One region of the Afipia carboxydohydrogena genome, then DNA from elsewhere that is predicted to be linked to it. Evidence: riboswitches for the same ligand, from Rfam matches in the RefSeq annotation. Region 1 holds a riboswitch; each other region holds the start of a gene.
What was found. A riboswitch is a leader RNA that binds a small molecule or an ion and turns the genes downstream of it on or off. The one in region 1 is predicted to bind cobalamin.
Positions count from the first base shown of each region.

Region 2: another riboswitch for cobalamin. It lies ahead of metE (5-methyltetrahydropteroyltriglutamate--homocysteine S-methyltransferase); the one in region 1 lies ahead of AFIC_RS06475 (TonB-dependent receptor plug domain-containing protein).
Region 3: another riboswitch for cobalamin. It lies ahead of AFIC_RS01205 (ribonucleoside triphosphate reductase); the one in region 1 lies ahead of AFIC_RS06475 (TonB-dependent receptor plug domain-containing protein).

Region 1 is NZ_CP113162.1:1,322,417-1,326,585, reverse strand. Features, by position in the region: gene AFIC_RS06485 (TspO/MBR family protein) at 189-665, opposite strand; gene AFIC_RS06480 (hypothetical protein) at 673-1,077, opposite strand; cobalamin riboswitch at 1,194-1,433, shown strand; gene AFIC_RS06475 (TonB-dependent receptor plug domain-containing protein) at 1,660-3,687, shown strand; gene AFIC_RS06470 (His-rich protein BRANT) at 3,777-4,001, opposite strand.
Region 2 is NZ_CP113162.1:2,307,952-2,312,120, reverse strand. Features, by position in the region: cobalamin riboswitch at 10-221, opposite strand; gene AFIC_RS11150 (epoxyqueuosine reductase QueH) at 475-1,140, shown strand; gene AFIC_RS11145 (CBS domain-containing protein) at 1,270-2,001, shown strand; cobalamin riboswitch at 2,232-2,442, shown strand; gene metE (5-methyltetrahydropteroyltriglutamate--homocysteine S-methyltransferase) at 2,548-4,169, shown strand, end outside.
Region 3 is NZ_CP113162.1:258,820-262,988, forward strand. Features, by position in the region: partial or broken gene AFIC_RS01205 (ribonucleoside triphosphate reductase) at 1-1,457, opposite strand, end outside; cobalamin riboswitch at 1,557-1,771, opposite strand; gene AFIC_RS01210 (TonB-dependent siderophore receptor) at 2,226-4,169, shown strand, end outside.

The DNA.
Region 1 (4,169 bases):
CAGGACGAGTGTAAGGGCACGATCCATCATGGCTGTTCGCTCGGCAGTCTCGGGGCGAGAATCGCCCTTATCGATGCCGGATTTGAAGGAGATTCGGGGATAGAGTCCCGCGCTTTGTTTTTGCGCGGATATCTTGCGAAAAAACCGGTTCCGAGTCCGTCTGCCGATTCTCGGAACGGACCACCCTCTCAATTCATCCAGACAATGCCGCCATTGAGCGTCGCCGCGTAGGCGACCCATGCGAGATACGGCGCCAGCAGCCACGCCGCGATACGATCCACCCGCACGCTCATCACCATCGTCAAAGCGATCGCGGCCAGCAGCAATACGATGTCGATCAGCGCCGCGCGCGTCGCATGCGCCCCGAAGAACAGCGGCGACCATGCCGCGTTGAGGGCAAGCTGAACGAGAAACAGCGCGATCGCCCGGTTGCGCGCCGATGATGGCGCGGCCTTCTCCCACAGCCGCCACAGCGCCACCGCCATCAAGGTATAGAGAGCGGTCCAGACGATCGGGAAAAGCGACGGCGGCGGCGTCCATGACGGCTTCGCAAGATCACTATACCAGCCCGCGATCTGCGGCCGCGTCACGATGCCCTGCACGGCGGCAATGCCGAGACACAGCACCAGACAGGCCGCCAGCCGAGTGGTCGTCCGGAACTGCATCGCGAGCTCACCGTGTCAGTTTCTCCAACTCGGGAAACGGCGCATAGTTCGCCCCCGCGCAGATCTCGCCCGGCTTCTCGATCAGGCGATCGAGACGGCCGTCGATGTACAGCGCCGCGCGGTCGCGCATCGGCGTATAGTGGCCGCCGAAATCCTTCGCGCTGTAGCGCAGACAAGTGACGTAACGCTGCCGTCCGCCAACCTCGCGCTGGACGGGTTCCGCGATCGCCGCGCTGCGCACGTTGGTCGGGTCGTTCAGGTAGGTGTGCAGGAATGCGAGCAATTCGGGGCGATAATTCTTCGGAAACGGCTGATCGCTGACGCCGCGGTCCGCGGTATAAGTCACACCATCATAATCCGCGCTGCCGAACGCACAGCCGCCGAGCATGAGAGCGACAGCAAATAGCGGCATGGCAACGCGCATGACGCGGCCTGCCGCTGTCTCCCATTTGCAACGCAGATCGGGGAAGTCCATCGCGTGGGGATTCTCGGACAATGTGGCGTTGACACGACACCGGCGCCCCGCTTGATTGCGGGCACGGTACAGGTGCCGGCGCAAGCTGGCGTAATAGGGAATTCGGTGCCGTCGCGCTGCGGTGATGTTTCGCACACCTCGTCCTGCGCGGCAATTCCGAAGCTGCCCCCGCAACTGTCAGCGGTGAGCCGCTGTCCATCATGCCACTGAGCACACGGCACATGCCGGCTTGGGAAGGCGGACAGCAGCATTGATCCGTGAGCCAGGAGACCTGCCTGTCCCGGTCATCCATCCATTGCGCGGGGTGCGCGAGGAGCGGCTTCCGCAGCGGTGACACGACAACAACCGTTGCGGAGAAACGCCTGCGGCCTTCTCCAGTCCCGATGCAAGGCCCTCGCTTTCGCATCATGAGTCTGGAAGCCCGATCGTTCTCCGCCCGCAAGATTTCGGTGGGGACCGAACGTGACATCGCATCAAATATTTTCGCGCAAGCGCATCTCGCCTGCCCTGCTCGCGGCATTGCTGGCGAGCGCGGCTTTCATTTCACCGGCCGAAGCGCAACAGACACAGCAGGCGGAACCGCCACTCCCCGCGATTCAGGTGAGCCCTGCCCCGAAGAAGCCGAACCAGCGGCTGCCGAAGCGCAACAAACGCGTCGATGCGAAGCCGCGCGTGCATCAAGCGCCTGCCATCGTTGCAGTGCCGGTGCCAAATCCTGCCGAGCCTTTGGTCACGTCGCCGACCACGATCCCGACGCCAGTCAGTCAGGTGGGAAGCTCGGTCACTGTGATCACCGGACAGGAAATTCAGGAAACCCAGCGGCGAACGGTGCCAGACCTGCTCCAGACCGTTCCCGGCCTGAATGTGGTCCAGACCGGTGGCCCCGGCGGGCAGACATCAGTCTTCATGCGCGGCGCCAACGCCAATGGCACCAAGGTTTTTATTGACGGGATAGATGTCAGCGACCCTTCGAATCCGAACCGAGCGTTTGATTTCGGCTCGTTGACCGCGTTCGACATCGACCGGCTCGAAGTTCTGCGCGGCCCGCAAAGCGGTCTGTATGGAGCCGACGCCATGGGCGGCGTGATTTCGATCACCACCAAGGCCGGCAAAGGTCCGCCGCAATGGTCCACCCTGCTCGAAGGCGGATCGTTCGGCACGTTCAACCAGTCTACGTCGGTCAGCGGCTCGACCAAAGATACCAGCTATGCCTTCAGCGGATCGCATGTCCGCGTGGAGTCGACGCCGGTCACGCCGCTTTCCACCTTGCCCCCGGGACAGAAGCGCAACAACGACTTCTATGACAACCTGACCTTCCACGGCAAAGTCATCCATGACTTCTCCGAGATGTTCTCTCTCACAGCCGTCGCCCGTTATACCGATGCGCAGACCCGGTTCACCGAGAGCGATCTCTACCCTGCTCCCAACCCGATTCAGTCGCGCGGCAAGAGCCAACAATTCAGCGGACTGCTCGACGGCGTGTTCCGGCTGCTCGATGGCCGCTTCAACAACCATTTCGGCGTCACCTATACCGATACCGACCGGAGTTCTTCCGATCCGTTTGCAGCCATTGCTTTCGGAGCGAACCCGCTCAGTACGTTCCACGGCGACCGCACGAAAGTGTACTGGAAGTCCGATTTCGCTCTGGCTCCGGGACAAACGCTCGTTGCCGGTGTCGAGAATGAAACCGAAAAGGGTTATTTGAATTACGCCACCTACGGCTATCCCGCCGTGAACGGCACGATTCAAAACCTCGGCAGCTACGCGGAGTTGCAGTCCAATTTCCTCGACCGCTTCTTTCTGGTGTCGAACGTGCGCCACGATCAGAACGATCATTTCGGCGGCCACGATACTTTCCGCATCGCGCCCGCGATCGTATTTCCCGAGACCGGAACCAAGCTGAAGGCCAGTTACGGCACAGGCTTTCATGCCCCCTCCATCGACCAGATCTATGGTCCCTTCACGCTTCCGAACGTGAATCTGAAACCTGAGGAGAGCAAGGGATACGATTTCGGATTTGAGCAGGCGCTTTTCAACAAGCGAGTCCAGTTCGGAGCGACCTGGTATCACAACAGCTTCAATAATCTCATCATTGGCGTGCCCGTGACTCCGGGAAATCCCTACGTCACGGTGAATGAGAACGTCGCGTTAGCAACGACTCACGGGCTTGAAGCCTTCGCGTCGGTCGCAGTGACCGAGCGCCTGACCCTGCGCGGCGACTATACTCACACGATCGCAACGGATGACATCAAGCACACCGCGCTGGAGCGGCGTCCGGAACATAAGTGGAGCGCCCAGGCACGCTGGGCCGCGACGGACGCCCTGACCCTCACGGCCACCGCGCTTTGGATCAGTTCGTGGATCGATGTCGGCCAGCGCGCGCCCGGCTATCAGCTCCTCAACCTCGCGGCGAACTACAAAGTCGATCAGAACTGGTCGGTGTTCGGCCGCATCGATAACGTGCTCGATCGTCATTATCAAAACCCGCTCGGCTTCGATAAGACCGGCATTGGCGTCTATGGCGGCGTACGTTTCGTGACGAACTAAAAAACAAAGCCGGTCCGTGGACGGGGAAATCCACGAACCGGCTTCAATTCAGCGAACGCAGCCGGGGCAAGCCGCGCCGCTGTCGTCAATCAGCGATGATGACGATGCTTCACGACCACGCGCTTGGTGTGGTGATGCGGACGCACATGATGGCGATGATGCTTCTTCACCATGTGCGCGTTGGCATTGGCCACCGAAGGCTTGAGAACCTGCGAATGGGTGATCGTTTTTTGCGTCTTGATGACGGTCGCGGCCATCGCCGGCGCAACCATCACCGAAGCGGCAACAATGGCGGCTGAAATGATCTTCAACATGGCAAACTCCTGTTTCGGGATCAGAGCGCTGTGGACCGAATGGCCGAAGCGGTGATCGTGGCCCGATGATGGGCCGCGCGCACTGAACCCGAACTGAAGCCGCCAAACGGTTTCTGTTCATCTGCATGACATCTTGTTAATGTCGATTTCGTCCCGCCCGCGCCTGCC
Region 2 (4,169 bases), 990 kb from region 1:
TCCGTGGACGTTTGTTTCGGTGTCGCGGCAGGTCTCCTGGCTTGCAGGTCGGTGCGGCTTCTTTGTCTTCCCGGCCAAGGCCAGTGACGTAATGGCGAAGCAGCTCGCTGCTGACAGTTGCGGGGGCAGCGCCGGATTTCCGCATCGGAACGCGGTTCACCGGCTTCCCTCTTAGCCACTAGATTTTGAGACCTAGTGGAACCGTGACACCTATATGTGGTGATCTTTAGCTGAAAGAGTCAAGAAAGGATTAAAATGGTCCCCGCTATCCCCGGAGCCAGACTGCGGCCGGGTGAAAACCTCAAGCCTTTCAGCGCCGATGAGAGTGCTGCGATTCTGGGGCTGTGGCCAAGGACATTCGGTGAGGGTGCCTGGTTCCATCCGGATCGTCCGAATCGGGCGCGCTTTACGGATACGGAGGCTCTCATTAGATAGAGGCTTCACAGACAGAGCCTTCGACAGGCGAGCCACGCAATGACCGATTTCGTTCGACCGATTCTCAATCCGCCGGGTGGGCAGAAGAAGGTTCTCCTGCATTCGTGCTGCGCGCCGTGCTCGGGCGAGATCATGGAGGCGATGCTCGCCTCCGGCGTCGATTACACGATCTTTTTCTACAACCCGAACATTCATCCCGAGCGTGAATATCTGTTGCGCAAGGATGAGAACGTACGCTTCGCCGAGAAGCATGGCGTCGGTTTCATCGATGCCGATTATGACAAGGATAACTGGTTTGCGCGCGCCAAGGGTATGGAGTGGGAGCCGGAGCGTGGTGCGCGTTGCACCATGTGCTTCGACATGCGGTTCGAGCGCACCGCGCTGTATGCCCACGAACACGGTTTTCCGGTCATCACCAGTTCGCTCGGCATCTCGCGCTGGAAGAACATGGCGCAGATCAACGATTGCGGAAAGCGCGCGGCCGCCAAGTACGACGGCATCGAGTATTGGGATTACAACTGGCGCAAGGGCGGCGGCTCGGCGCGCATGATCGAGATCAGCAAGCGCGAGGAATTCTACCAGCAGGAATATTGCGGCTGCGTCTATTCGCTGCGCGATACCAATGCCCACCGCCGGGCCTGCGGGCGGGAACCGATCGAGCTGGGCGTGCAGTATTACGGACGTGCGCCGGCGGAGAAGGATTAGGTTATTGTTTTAATACGATATATTTTCTTGAAGCGCTCCGGGTGCGACACAAGGCGCACATTTGAGGCGGCTCAAAGAGCGGCGCGCAGTGTCTGGTAGGCATACGGGATCGACCATAAGGAGCATCCCATGCTGACTGGCCAGATCATGACACAGAACGTCATCACCGTTTCGCCTGAAACGACAGTGGCTGCCGCCGCCGAGACCATGCTTGATCATCACATCAGCGGCCTGCCTGTCATTGAAAATGGCAAGCTGATAGGCATCGTCACCGAAGGCGATTTCCTGCGCCGCGCCGAGATTGGCACCGGGCATGGCAAGCGTCCGAGCTGGCTGCAATTCCTTCTCGGCAGCGGCCGCGCAGCGGCGGATTACGTTCAGGCGCATGGGCGCAAGGTGAGGGACGTGATGACGCGCGATCCCTGGACGGTGAGCGAAAGCACTCCGTTACAGGACCTCGTGACGACAATGGAAGCCCACCGCGTCAAACGTCTTCCGGTGATGCGGGACGGGAAGCTGGTCGGCATCGTCGCGCGAGCCAACCTGCTGCGGGCCATCTCGACGGTGGCGCGTGATGTCACCGGCCCTGCGGCGAGCGACGAAGACGTCCGGGCACGGCTGATTGTCAAGTTGATGGAAGCGGATTGGCGGCCGGATGGTTTGCAGGTCGCGGTGCGCGACGGTGTCGCACATCTGCATGGCATCATCACCGACGATCGGGCACGTCAGGCGGTCATTGTCGCCGCCGAAACCACGCCCGGCGTCACGGCGGTGCGCGATCATCTGATTCTTCTTCGCAGTTGGGCCGGCGTCTACGCATTGTCACCGGAAGATCAGGCCGCGCGAGACCGCGCTGGATAATGAACGTGGCGCGTGACCGGCGTTCGCGCTGCCGGTAGAGCCAATGTAACGGCCGTTGTGACCGCCGGCCGGCGTGTCGCGGCGGGCCGCTGGCTGCGCGGTATCAATGCCCACCGCCAGGCCTGCGGGCGAGAGCCGATCGAGCTTGGGGTCATGTTCTATGGGCAGGATTCCACCGGGGGCGGGTGACAATCCCACCCTCCGCGCGTTGACTGATTTTTGCGTTGCGCCATATTCCCGACCGTCGTGGTCTTCGCCTTCTCCGTGAGGCGAAGCTAAGAGGGAAGCCGGTGCGGCGTTGCAACGCCTAGTCCGGCGCTGCCCCCGCAACTGTCAGCGGCGAGCCTGCATCCATTCGTGTCACTGAAGCATTCGCTTTGGGAAGACGGGTGTGGGCCGCGACCCGCAAGCCAGGAGACCTGCCGCGACGAGATGTTTCCACGGGCGGGGTGTCCGGTGGGCGCAGTCCTTGGGGTGCCTTGTGCGCCTTGGCTGGTGTGCGCGCATTTCATCCCCGCTGTTTCTCGCACCTACGGGGTCGAAGCCATGTCGAATTCGTCAACCTCTGCCACTCTTGCCGTCGCCACGCTCGGTACGCCGCGCATCGGTCCGCGCCGCGAACTGAAAACCGCACTGGAAAATTTCTGGGCGGGCAAGATCGATGAGAAAAGCCTGCTCGCAACCGCCGCCGAACTGCGTGCCGCGAACTGGGCACGCCAGAAGGCGCGCGGCGTCACCGTGATTCCGTCGAACGACTTCTCGTTCTACGATCAGGTGCTCGACACCAGCGTGATGGTCGGCGCCATTCCCGCGATCTACGGCTGGAAGGGCGGCAACGTGCCGCTTGCAACCTACTTTGCGATGGCGCGCGGCGCGGAAGGCGGCTCCGAAACCTGTGCGCACGGCCATGCCCACCATACCGGCCACGGCGTTCCCGCGCAGGAGATGACCAAGTGGTTCGATACCAACTACCACTACATGGTGCCGGAATTCGAAAAGGGACAGACATTCTCACTGTCCTTGACCAAGCCGGTCGATGAATACAAGGAGGCGAAGGCGCTCGGTTATCAGACGCGCCCGGTGCTGGTCGGTCCCGTCACTTTCCTCAAGCTCGGCAAGAGCAAGGATGCATCCCTCAATCCGCTGTCGCTGATCGATGCCCTGCTGCCGGTGTATGTCGATGTGCTGAAGAAGCTCGCGGCCGAAGGCGCGACATGGGTGCAGCTCGACGAGCCGTGCCTCGTGCTCGATCTCGACAAGACGGCGCGCGACGCGCTGGCGAAAGCCTATGCGACGATCGCCCGCGAGGTGCCCGGCATCAAGGTGATGCTCAACACTTATTTCGGCGCGCTCGGCGACAATTTCGATGCCGCGCTGGCGCTGCCGGTGGCGGGCCTTCATCTCGACCTGATCCGCGCGCCGGAACAGCTTGAGGCAGTGCTCGCGAAAGCGAAGCCGGATCTCGTGCTTTCGCTCGGCGTGATCGATGGCCGCAACGTCTGGCGCGCCAATCTGCCGGCCATTCTCGACCGGATCGAACCGGTCGTTGCCAAACGAGTCAGCGACAAGATCGAGATTTCGCCGTCGTGCTCGCTGTTGCATGTGCCGATCGATCTCGATGCCGAGACCGCGCTCGATGCCGACGTGCGGAGCTGGCTTGCGTTCTCGCTGCAAAAGATGAGCGAGCTGTCCGAGTTGGGCAGGGCGCTGGCCTCCGGCCGCGCCAGCGTCGCCGCCGAACTCGATGCATCCGCCGCCGCGGCCGCCGCGCGCAAGACCTCGCCGAAGGTCAACAACAAGGCTGTCGCCGAACGCCTCAAGGCGGTGACGCCGGAGATGGCAAAGCGCAAGAGCGCGTTCGCGGCGCGCGCGAAAGCACAGCGTGCGAAATTCGGCCTGCCGGCTTTCCCGACCACGACGATCGGCTCGTTCCCGCAAACCAGCGAAGTGCGCAAGGCGCGCGCGGCCCACGCCAAGGGCGCGCTGTCGGATGCCGACTACAACAAGTTCCTGCGCGAGGAGACGGAGCGCACCGTCCGCTGGCAGGAAGAAGTCGGCCTCGACGTGCTGGTGCACGGCGAGTTCGAGCGCAACGACATGGTGCAGTATTTCGGCGAGCAGCTTTCGGGCTTCGTGTTTACGAAGAACGGCTGGGTGCAGAGCTACGG
Region 3 (4,169 bases), 1.1 Mb from region 1:
GTGCCGAGATAGCGCTTGCTGTAGGGAAACAGCCCGTCGTCCATGTAGCGCTGCACAACTTTGCGCTTGATCTCGAGGCTGTTGCGGCCGATCTCCAGCAGCGCGTCGAGGCGGTGGAATAAACCTTCCCCGTCGCCGCGATAGAGGTAGCCGAGCCGCGCGCAGTTCACCGTGACGACGCCGATCGAGCCGGTCTGCTCGGCGCTGCCGAACAGGCCGTTGCCGCGCTTCAACAACTCGGTGAGATCGAGTTGCAGACGGCAGCACATCGAGCGGATCATGTTCGGTTTGAGTTCGGAATTGATGAAGTTCTGGAAATACGGCAGGCCGTATTTCGCCGTCATCTCGAACAGGCGGCCGGCGTTCTCGCTGTCCCACGGGAAATCGGCGGCGATGTTGTAGGTCGGGATCGGGAAGGTGAAGACGCGGCCTTTGGCGTCGCCTTTGGTCATCACCTCCATGTAGGCGCGGTTGATCATGTCCATTTCGGATTGCAGATCGCCGTAGGTGAAGCCCATCTCCTCGCCGCCGATCACCGGCACCTGATCGCGCAGGTCCTCGGGACAGGTCCAGTCGAAGGTGAGATTGGTGAAAGGGGTCTGCGTGCCCCAGCGCGAGGGGACGTTGAGGTTGTAGATCAGCTCCTGAATCGATTGCAGCACCTCGGCATAATCCAGCCGGTCCTTGCGGATGAACGGCGCCATGTAGGTGTCGAACGAACTGAACGCCTGCGCGCCCGCCCATTCGTTTTGCAGGGTTCCGAGAAAATTCACGATCTGCCCGACAGCGCTGGACAGATGCTTCGGCGGTCCTGCTTCCACTTTCCCCGGCACGCCGTTGAGGCCTTCGGTTAACAGCGTGCGCAGCGACCAGCCGGCGCAATAGCCAGCCAGCATGTCGAGATCGTGGATATGAATATCGCCCTCGCGATGCGCCTCCCCGATCTCCGGCGGATAGACATGCGACAGCCAGTAGTTCGCGACCACCTTGCCTGAGAGATTGAGGATCAGCCCGCCGAGCGAATAGCCCTGATTGGCGTTGGCGTTGACGCGCCAGTCGCTGCGGTCGAGATATTCGTTGATGGAGGACGCGACATCGACCATGGTCTTGCGGTCGGCCCGCGCCTGTCCGCGCTTCTCGCGATAGACGATGTAAGCGCGCGCAGTCGCGGCATGGCCCGCCGCGATCAGCACACCTTCGACAATGTCCTGGATGTCCTCGATCCCCGGCGTGCTGTTTGCGAAGCGTGTGCCGATGGTGCGCGCGGCCTCGTGCGTGAGACGATCCGACTCGTCATCGCCCAATGCGCCCGTCGCCTGTCCGGCGCGCGCGATCGCGGAGCGAATCCGGTTGAGGTCGAAAGGCGAGGACGCGCCGTCGCGCCTGATGACGAGAGACGGCAAAGCGAGCGGGGGTAGGTGCGCTTCGGCTTGATCATGCGAAACAGAGAGAGACATCGGCACCTCCTGATGCGGAAGGCGGATGCCGAAAGGCGCGCATGAACAATGCGGAGAGAAACCGCAGACGAACACGCGACCGCCGGACTCCCCGCCCGTGGACGTTCTGGTGTCGCGGCAGGTCTCCTGGCTTGCAGGTCGGCGTCGATTCCAGTCTTCCCGAAGCGATGATCGCATCAGTGACGTGGTTGGAATCGACTCGCTGCTGACAGTTGCGGGGGCAGCGCCGGATTTGCCGCTGTCGCGGGTTCACCGGCTTCCCTCTTAGCTACTAAATCTTGCGACTCAGTAGAACCGAGACCCATGCATTTAGTGTTATCTCGGCAAAATTGTCATTGATCGCAATCAAACCGCTTCATCGGGCCTGCCCGCGAAAGCGCCGGGCGCTCTCTATCGCGATGTGACCACGGCCGCGTGCCGACCGAGACGCGCGCGAACGGGCCGGTGATGACGGGATTGTATATCCACGCAGCCATGGAAGATGTCGCTGCCGCACGCGGCTTGCCGCAGCAACGGCGCTTCGGACGATCATCGGGAAACGGAAGATCGAACGCCAGCTTCAATCCGATCGAAAAGAAAGCCGCTTGAATTCGACCTTTTCGCGCGCCGCGTTTTCCTTAGAGGCATTCCATTTTTATAGCGCATCAAGCGTTGTATCTGTTGCCGCGCAGCTTGCTTCCACCACCTGGAATGTTTTCCGTGACGCGCAATTTCAATCTTCGACTCAAAGATGTCTCCTGCTTCTCGTTGAATGGAAACAAGAGATGCCTGCTCGCCAGCGCGGCGGTTCTTTTTGCAAGTTTCTCGATTCTTCCGCATGGCGCTTACGCACAGGAACGCCAGGAACTCCCGGCTTTGACCATCGACGCTCCAAAGCCGAACTCCAAAAGAGTCAAACCAAGACCGTCGCCCAATCGTGTGCAAGCGGCTCGCCGGCAGAATCGTAACCCAAGCCCCGTGCCACCCACGGCCTCCGAACGTGCAGCGGCGGCGGCAGTGAAATTGAACGAGGCAAAGCTGGGATATCGGGCGATGCCAAGCGCCACGACGTTACGCACAGGCGCGGCGCCACTCGATACGGCTCAGTCGGTAAATGTCGTCCCGGAGCAAGTTCTGAAGGATCAGCTGCCGCGTTATCTTGATGATGCGCTCGGAAACATATCCGGCATCACCCAAACGAATACGCTCGCGGGCACCCAAGACGCCATTATCCGCCGTGGCTTTGGCGATAACCGCGACGGATCGATCATGCGTAACGGGATGCCGCTGGTGCAAGGCCGCAGCCTTGGTCCGAGTGTCGAAAGCGTGGAAGTCCTGAAGGGACCGGCATCGCTGCTTTACGGCATTCAATCTCCAGGCGGCATCGTCAATACGATCAGTAAACAGCCTGAGTTGTACCAGCATGGATCGGTTACCTTGCTGGGGTCCACGTTCGGGGGCGGAAAGAACGGCGCGAACGGAATCTTCGACATCACGGGCCCGATTGGCGACAACGGGCTGGCCTATCGTTTTATAGGCTATGGAATGGACGAGGATTACTGGCGCAATTTCGGCCGTAACCGCGAAATGCTGGTGGCTCCGTCGCTCGCATGGTACGGCGAGAACACCACGATCAAATTGAACTATGAGCATCGTGAATTCAGCTACCCGTTCAACCGGGGCACTGCATTTGTCAACGGCTCACCGCTGCCGATTCCCGCGACGCGGCGGCTGGACGAGCCCTTCAATAAGTTCTGGGGCCGCTCCGATCTCGTTCAAACGTCGCTCGAACATAAATTCAATGAAGATTGGAAGATTACGGCAGCCTACACCTATAACGCCGAGAGCTACGACGCCAATCAGCTTCGCGCCACTTCGGTCGATGTCAATACCGGCATCGAAAAGCGCAGCAATGACGGCACGCATGGCGCGCTTAGCTATATCAATTACGGGACCAGTTACCTCAACGGCCGCGTCTGGACGGGCGATATCCTTAACGAGGTGATGCTTGGCTTCGATGCGCAAGACCGAACGATCTACAGAGCGGACCTCATCCGGCAGGCAGCGCCCAACTTCAATTTCTACAATCCGGTTTATGGCCTGATTCAGCCCGGCACCACCGTGTCTCCATCCGACAGCGATCAAACCGATAAATTATCCACGCGGTCGATCTTCCTCCAGGACACGCTGCATCTGACCAACTGGTTCTATTTGGTGGGAGGCTTGCGCTGGATGGAATACGACCAGTTGGCGGGGAAGGGCCGTCCCTTCGTCACCAACACCGATTTAAGCGGAAGTAAAATTCTTCCGCTCGGCGGGGCGATCCTGAAGCTCAACGATCAAGTATCGCTCTATGCAAGCTATACTCAATCGCTTCAACCCACATCGACGATCGCGCCACTCACTGGCGGCTTTGTTATCGATTCCAACGTCGCTCCCGAGGAGGGCACTCAATGGGAAGCAGGCATGAAATTCGATTTCAACAAGCGCCTGTCAGGCACGATAGCCTGGTACGACATCGACAAAAGGAACGTGCTGGTTTCGCAATTCAATTCATCGACGGGGCTCAACGAATACCGGACCGCGGGCAAGGTCCGGTCCCGAGGAGCGGAAATCGATGTCACGGGCAGGCTGACCGACAACTGGAGCATGATTGGAAGTTACGGTTACACCGATGCAGTCGTGACTCAGGATCCGGTCTTCATCGGGAACCGGTTGCAGAACGTGGCCATG